2 linked regions of the Microbulbifer sp. GL-2 genome follow. Each later gene encodes a partner of the first gene's protein in a complex. Links are inferred from orthologs where the notes say so. Each region holds a gene or a part of one and is shown on either strand. Other genes may lie near its edges.

Region 1 (3,748 bases):
CGCGCTTGACCTCCGAGGGGCCTTCCTCCACCACCAATTCCCGCGGTACCGGAATAGCACCGCCACGGCGGCGCAGTAGCAAGCCGTGGTTTTCCATCGCGGTTAAATCCTTTCGAATCGTAACCTCAGAGGTTTCGAAGCGTCGCGCCAACAGCTCAACACTGGCCTCACCAGCCTCATTGAGCAGGCTCATAATGCCGTGGCGACGTTGTTGTGTATTACGTTTGGACATGGATGGTTAACTTTCGTTTCGAAACTTAAAGATAGCAAAACGAAAGGTAAGTTCCCACATTAGTTTTATTGGTGGCAATTATTCTTTTGCGGCGCCGGATTTAATACGAGAGGGAAGTACTGGGGTGTCGTTCAGCTGGAAAGTGCCTGCAACATAGCCTGGAGAAAACGCGCCAACTCACCGCCAGTTACGGCTCGATGATCAGCACTGATGGAAAGTGGCAACAGTGGGCGCATGGCTGGCCATCGGTCTACAACTACCACCCCCTGGCAAACCCGCCCAGCACCAATAATCGCGACAGTTGGCGGCAACACTACCGGAGTGGCATAGCGGCCTGCGATAGCACCGAAATTAGACAACAGTATGGTTGCTCCCTGTAAATCGCTCTGTGCGATGCCTGTCTCCCTGGCTTGGTGCTTGTAGTCGGCGACCTGCTGCATCAACTCTTTATCAGAGCGCTTCACAACGTTCCTTAGTACCGGGACAAATAGCCCTCTTGGTGAATCTACTGCCAAACCAATATTCACGCTCTGTTGGGGGGCCAGCCGGTCCTCCTGGTAGAGGGCATTGAGCGTTGGTTCCGTCAAACATGCCGTCTGCACCGCGCGAATCAGGCGTAATAAGGCCGGCTCACTGCCCCACCAAGTGGAGATATCGGCATCGTCGCACAGGGTAATCTGCGCCACCTGGTCCCGCGCACGGCTCATGGAAAGTCCCATGGCGCGTCGCGCCGGCGACATAATCACTTGTGAGTCAGTTCTTTGGGTGGAAGAGGAAAATGGGGATGCAGGGCTGGTACAGGGGGCAGTAGCGTTAGGCTTTCCCGCAGTCTTCGGCATGGAATCCGCTGCCGAACGCACCTGGGCTTCAGTCACCAAAGCGCCATTTTCTGAAAGTCGTTGTAAATCCACCCCCAAACGGCGGGCGAGGGCGCGTACTGAAGGTGTTGCCAGCCGACTGGGACCCTCAGAGATTCCTTGTTCAGCGCCCAGGACACCCTGCCCCTGCTCCAACTTGCCGACAACCGTGCCACTATCGCGGCTGGAGCTGTGTTCTTCGACAGCTTGGGGAGGCTCTTGAATTCCACTTTGCGTAACTTCGGGACTTGGGGATGGTACTTCCTCGGCCCCGGCTGTCTCACCCTCAGCAGCAAACCCTACCAAAGGTTCGCCTACATTGACGGTTTCGTCCTCAGCCGCGAACAGCTTCTCGATTTTGCCTCCCCAGGGGGCAGGCACCTCCACTAGCGCCTTGGCAGTTTCCACCGTCACCAGGCTTTCATGAGCGACTATGCTGTCTCCCTCACTGATATGCCACTCTCGTACTACTGCATCAGGTAAACCCTCCCCGAGATCCGGCAAAGTGAAAATTTTCATGCCGCTCCTCCATTGGCATAATCGAGTACTTGCCGCACCGCAGAAAGAATACGCGGCACACCCGGCAAATACTCATCCTCCAGTTGGTAGTAAGGCATCACGGTATCGTAGCCGGTAACTCGTTGTACCGGCGCATACAAGAGGTCGAAAGCATATTCGTTAATCTGCGCAGCCACTTCGGCCCCAAGCCCACAAAATCGCGCAGCCTCGTGCACCACCACGCAGCGATGGGTTTTTTCCAGTGAGTCGATTACGGTATGAATGTCCAGTGGCTTTAGGGTGGCGGGATCAATCACCTCCGCCTCTATGCCTTCGCCGGCCAGCTGCTCGGCAGCCTGTAGAGTTTCTTTGAGAGAGGCCCCCCAAGCGATCAGAGTGACATCTTTCCCCTCACGTAAAATAAAAGCCCGATCCAACGGCAGCGCCTCACCACTATCCGGTACTTCCTGGCGCACCGCACGGTAAATACGCTTCGGCTCAAGGAAAATAACCGGGTCCGGGTCGCGAATGGCTGCCAGCAGTAACCCATAAGCACGGGCTGGGGAGGAGGGCACAATCAAACGCAGACCCGGGATATGAGCAAAAAGGGCCTCGGTACTTTCCGAATGGTGTTCAGGCGCATGGATTCCACCACCGTAGGGTGCCCTATACACTATTGGGCAAGACAAGCGCCCACGGGTACGGTTGCGGAATCGCCCGGCGTGACTGAGGATATGATCCAGGGCGGGGTAGATAAATCCCATAAACTGGAATTCCGCCACTGGGCGCAACCCCTGGGCGGCCATGCCGATAGCCATTCCTGCGATCATAGTTTCTGCCAGCGGTGTATCAAGCACCCGGGCACTTCCGAACCTTGCCTGCAACCCCTCGGTAGCGCGAAAGACACCGCCATTCACCCCAACATCCTCACCAAACACAACCACCCTCTGGTCTGCCTGTAATTCGAAAGAGAGTGCCTGGGTAACGGCTTCCACCAACGTAATCTCGGCCATCACCTTTCTCCCCGCAGTTGTTGGTACTGCTCCAGGAAGGCCTCAGGCAGAGTTTCGTAGAGATGGTCAAAGATAGCGGTGGCCGTATCCCTGGGAGTGTCCCGATATTCCTGCACAGCTTTTTCCAGAACCTGGTTCAGCTCCCGGTGCATTTCTTCTTCCTGGGAATCTCCCCAGAATCCTTGGGCCTGCATATAAGTGCGCAGGCGCAGCAATGGCTCCCGCGACCAGGCGTCACTCAGGGCCTCTTTGGGTTGGTAGCGGCTGGCATCATCGGCAGTAGTGTGATCGCATAAACGATAGCTGACTGCCTCTATGAGTGATGGCCCGTCACTATTGCGGGCCCGTTGCACTGCATCCCCTACTGCCTCACGTACCGCAATCACATCATTACCATCCACCTGTAAACTGGGGATGCCAGCGGCAATCGCCTTTTGCGCCAGGGTTTTGCACGCAGTTTGTCCAGAGCGGGGCAGGGAGATAGCCCACTGGTTATTGTTGATCACCACCACCAGTGGCAGCTGCCAGTCTCCCGCCAAGTTGATAGCTTCGTAAAAGTCCCCCCGCGATGTGGAACCATCCCCACCTGTAGTGACGGCAACACGCATGGGTTCATCCAGCTGTTCATGTTTGTACTTAAGGGCGAAAGCAACCCCCGCTCCATGTAACATTTGCGTGGCAATTGGAACACTCAGGGGCAAATCTTCGCGGGCGTGGCGAAAGTTTTGACCACGTTCATCCCCACCCCAGATAGCATAGATTTCCTGAATAGTGACACCGCGCTCCAAGAGGGCACCTGTTTCGCGGTAATTGGGGCAGTACACATCCTCTTTGGACATGGCGGCACCGACACCGACGCCTATAGCTTCCTGCCCGAGACTGGATGGGTAAGTGCCGAGCTGGCCAGTGCGCTGCATTTTTACCGCGCGGTCGTCCACCATCCGCGCCAATGACATCTGCCGATAAAAAGCAGTCAGCGTGTCCGGGGTGGCAAAATCTGGCAGCGCCTGGGTCGTTTGACCCCGCTCATCCAGATACTGTAGCGAGGCGATATCAAAACTGGCGAGCAATTGCATTCTTGGCTTGTGCATCGGGCCATTCCTTGTATTCCCGAAGCGCAAGTTTAATGGATAGGTCTGGGCACAGAG
Region 2 (3,412 bases), 900 kb from region 1 along the record:
GCAATCAATTCTTCATTACAACTTCAGCACACGCCGGAAAAACCATTAATAAGGACTGAAACTAAGCACAAATGGTGAATAGGGCCCCTCGCACCAATCGCCAGTATCCAGCTGGTAGCAGTACACACCCGTAGCGATGCAGTTTTCCAGGTCCCCCATATAGGGATCACCAGCCAAACAGAAACGCGGAAAAGCTGTAATTTCGTCAGGTGGTACCGGACTGCGCTTATAAGTGTAATAAATCGGGTCGCCACACAGATCCTGCCAGAATCCGTCGGCACAGCCACCAAGCAGCTGTGCCGCGATTAAAGCCAATAACACTTTACTCTTCATAGGATATACATCGCCTTCCGCCGGATATATCTATACAGCGTGCACTGGGCGGACAAATAGAACCCGGTGCCAACTCCTCAGAATCACCGGGACAACTGGAATAACTGGACTTACGGGAGGAAGGGGCTGCAGGCACATGCGATGAGGGCGCAGGATAGGCGCGATAATCTGCATGTCGCGGCGTAGGTGCACTGTATGGATAAACTACCTGATTTCGAGTATCCGGCGTTCCGCAGGCTGCCAAAAGCAGACTCATGGACAGCGCGGAAATCACTATCGGGGATTTTTGCATGGGCATGTCTCCGTATCGGTACCACGCGAAGTTATCTCCGCGTACTTCGGCAAATGACCGGGTTATGCTGCAACGACCCTGTACGCAGATTTCCCCTTCGGGCTAATACACCCTCAGTATCGGGAAAAACCAGCTTGAGGAATCGTACACGCTATCGACGCATTCCACCTCACACTCAAAGTTGACGGACGCAGGTTGCAGAAGCTGGGAGTGATGGGCACCGACATCAACAAAACTTTCGTCCTGCATGGTGGTGCCAGCATCAAAAAAGAACGGGTCTTCACCCTCAACTTCCTCGGCTGGCAAAAACAAGCAACCCTGCATCGCCAATACCGAAACGAGCGGTAAAGCGAATTTCCCTGAAGGCCTCATGATCCGACACTCCACATTTTCAGTGTTGCGCTGATAGTTGTCTTTCAATGAGTCTAGTTGCCCGACCATTACCGGCTAGTTGGCGCCAAGTCATTTATGCGTGTAATTCATTTTTAAAGATATTTAAGCGCCATTTTCCCCTTCCTTGCTGTAATAAGAGGCATGCGCTCATCAGGACGGCTATCGCCAAATAAGGCGATCCGAGCATATAAAAAAAGCGGCCATTGGCCGCTTTTTATGGGGGATTGCTGACAAAGTGTTACAGCAACAGGCGGCGCACATCCGCCAGTACGCTGACCAGATAGGTCATAAAGCGCCCGGCATCACCACCATTCACCGCACGATGGTCATAGGACAACGCCAGTGGCAGCATCTGTCGAGGCTCAAAATCCTTGCCGTTCCACACTGGCTTCATCGCCAGCTTGGAAACACCGAGAATGCCGACTTCCGGGGAATTGACAATCGGGGTAAACCCGGTACCACCGATAGCACCCAGGCTGGAGATGGTAAAGCAAGCGCCCTGCATTTCGTTGGGCTTGAGCTTGCCATCGCGAGCTTTCAGGGCCATCTCGGTGGCTTCCGCAGCCAACTCGTACAAGCCCTTTTTATCCACATCGCGAATGACCGGCACCATTAATCCTTTGGGGGTATCCACAGCCATGCCCACATGCACATAATCCTTGCGCACAATGTGCTCGCCATCATTGTGCAGGGACACATTAAAATTGGGCTCCGCACGCAGGGCTGCCGCTACCGCTTTCAGCAGGAAAGGCACCGGAGTGAGTTTCACTCCGCGCTTCTCAGCTTCGGCCTTCATGGACTTGCGGAAGGTTTCCAGTTCGGTGATATCAGCATCATCGAACTGGGTTACGTGGGGCACATTGATCCAGTTGCGGGACATATTGGCAGCGGTGATCTTGTGGATCTTGCTCATTGGCTCCACATTCACCGCACCAAACTGGCTGAAGTCGATATCCGGCATCTTGGCGATACCGATACCACCACCGACACCCACAGCACCGCTCTCGGCCTTTTTGACCTGGTCGCGAATGTAGTTGTGCAGATCATCCTTGGAAACCCGGTTGCGCGGGCCTGTAGGCTTGATCTTGTTCAGGGTGACTCCCAGCTCGCGCGCCAGCTTGCGCACAGCGGGGCCGGCGTAGACTTGGGCAGCTGCAGTGAGATCGCGTTCCAGCTGGTGATCTTTTTGCGGAACCGCAGGAGGCTCAACCGGCGCGGCTACCTGTTGCGGGGCACTCTGTGCTGCAGCGGCAGGTGCCGGCGCTTCGGTCTGAGCCACTGGAGCTGCGGCGCCACCATCAGCAACCACTTTCAACACCCCGAGAGCATCGCCAGTGGAAACTTTATCGCCTTCTTTTACAGCGATAGAAACCACAGTACCGGCGCTGGGAGACGGCACATCCATTGATGCTTTGTCGCCCTCTACCACGATCAGTGAATCGCCCTCTTCGACAGCGTCGCCGGGCTGCACGCTGATCTCAATCACATCAACCGCATCGCCCCCCCCCAAATCGGGAATTTGAATAGCTTCCTCTTTGGGCTCGGCACTCGTTGCAGCAGCAGGGGCTTCAGGGATGGGCTCAGGCGCCAGTGCAGCTTCTTCCTGAGCAGGAGCCTCAGCGGTCTCCCCAGCCGGCGCTTCCGCCACATCGGTTTCGATCTCCCCAATCACATCGCCTTCAGAGACCTTATCGCCCTCTTTCACGCTGATGCTGAGGATCTTGCCAGCCACAGGAGCCGGCACATCCATGGAAGCCTTATCACCTTCCACGACAATCAGTGAATCCTCTTGCGCGACGGTATCACCGACAGCAACAGTGATTTCAATAACATCAACCTGATCGGCACCACCGAGGTCAGGCACTTTAATGACTTGTTTTGCCATAGGAGTTCTGCCTTCTCTTAGCTGATGCGTGGGTTAACTTTATCGGCGTCGATATTGAGCTTCACGATCGCTTCCGCAACCTCTTTCGCATCAATAACACCCTGCTTGGCCAAGCCATTCAGAGCGGCGATCACTACATAGTTGCGGTCCACTTCGAAGAAACGGCGCAGCTGCTCGCGGCTGTCACTGCGGCCGAAGCCATCGGTCCCCAGGGTGGTCAGCTCACCGTCGATAAACTCGCGCAGCGGCTCCACATAGGAACGGATATAGTCAGTAGAAGCGATAACCGGAGAAGTATTGCCTGCGAACTGTTCGGTGATCCAGGGTTTGCGTGGCTCTGCTTCCGGGTGCAGCATATTCCAACGCGCTACATCCTGACCTTCGCGGGCCGCTTCCACGGCAGAAGTGAGGCTCCAAACATCGGAAGCCACGTCAAACTGGTCGGCGAGGATATCCGCTGCTGCCAGTACTTCGCGTAAAATGGTACCGCCGCCGATCAGCTGTACATG

What was found.
Region 2: the proteins of GL2_RS06900 (region 1) and aceF are in contact, whole or in part, in a crystal structure (PDB 1W85), measured with the Geobacillus stearothermophilus proteins. The link is inferred for Microbulbifer sp. GL-2 from one-to-one orthologs. Residues at the interface, in WP_033016213.1 of Geobacillus stearothermophilus: Ile282, Leu283, Ser284, Leu285, Glu286, Phe325; in WP_033016211.1 of Geobacillus stearothermophilus: Val129, Ile130, Ala131, Met132, Pro133, Arg136, Lys137, Arg157.

Annotation. Positions count from the first base shown.
Region 1 is NZ_AP019807.1:1,581,125-1,584,872, reverse strand. The notes cover bases 603-3,602. They hold GL2_RS06900 (alpha-ketoacid dehydrogenase subunit beta), read right to left. Parts: upstream 2,601-3,602; coding sequence 1,605-2,600; downstream 603-1,604. Other genes in these bases: pdhA (pyruvate dehydrogenase (acetyl-transferring) E1 component subunit alpha), read right to left, coding at 2,600-3,602; GL2_RS06905 (dihydrolipoamide acetyltransferase family protein), read right to left, coding at 603-1,608. Also shown: GL2_RS06910 (DeoR/GlpR family DNA-binding transcription regulator), read right to left, coding at 1-232; more of GL2_RS06905, read right to left, coding at 364-602; more of pdhA, read right to left, coding at 3,603-3,691. UniProt on the Bacillus subtilis protein: The pyruvate dehydrogenase complex catalyzes the overall conversion of pyruvate to acetyl-CoA and CO(2).
Region 2 is NZ_AP019807.1:676,119-679,530, forward strand. What follows is about bases 581-3,412. They hold aceF (dihydrolipoyllysine-residue acetyltransferase), read right to left. Parts: upstream 2,904-3,412; coding sequence 1,257-2,903; downstream 581-1,256. Other genes in these bases: GL2_RS03035 (hypothetical protein), read right to left, coding at 581-625; GL2_RS21400 (hypothetical protein), read left to right, coding at 821-973; aceE (pyruvate dehydrogenase (acetyl-transferring), homodimeric type), read right to left, coding at 2,921-3,412. In the rest of the region: GL2_RS03030 (hypothetical protein), read right to left, coding at 46-333; more of GL2_RS03035, read right to left, coding at 323-580. UniProt on the Bacillus subtilis protein: The pyruvate dehydrogenase complex catalyzes the overall conversion of pyruvate to acetyl-CoA and CO(2).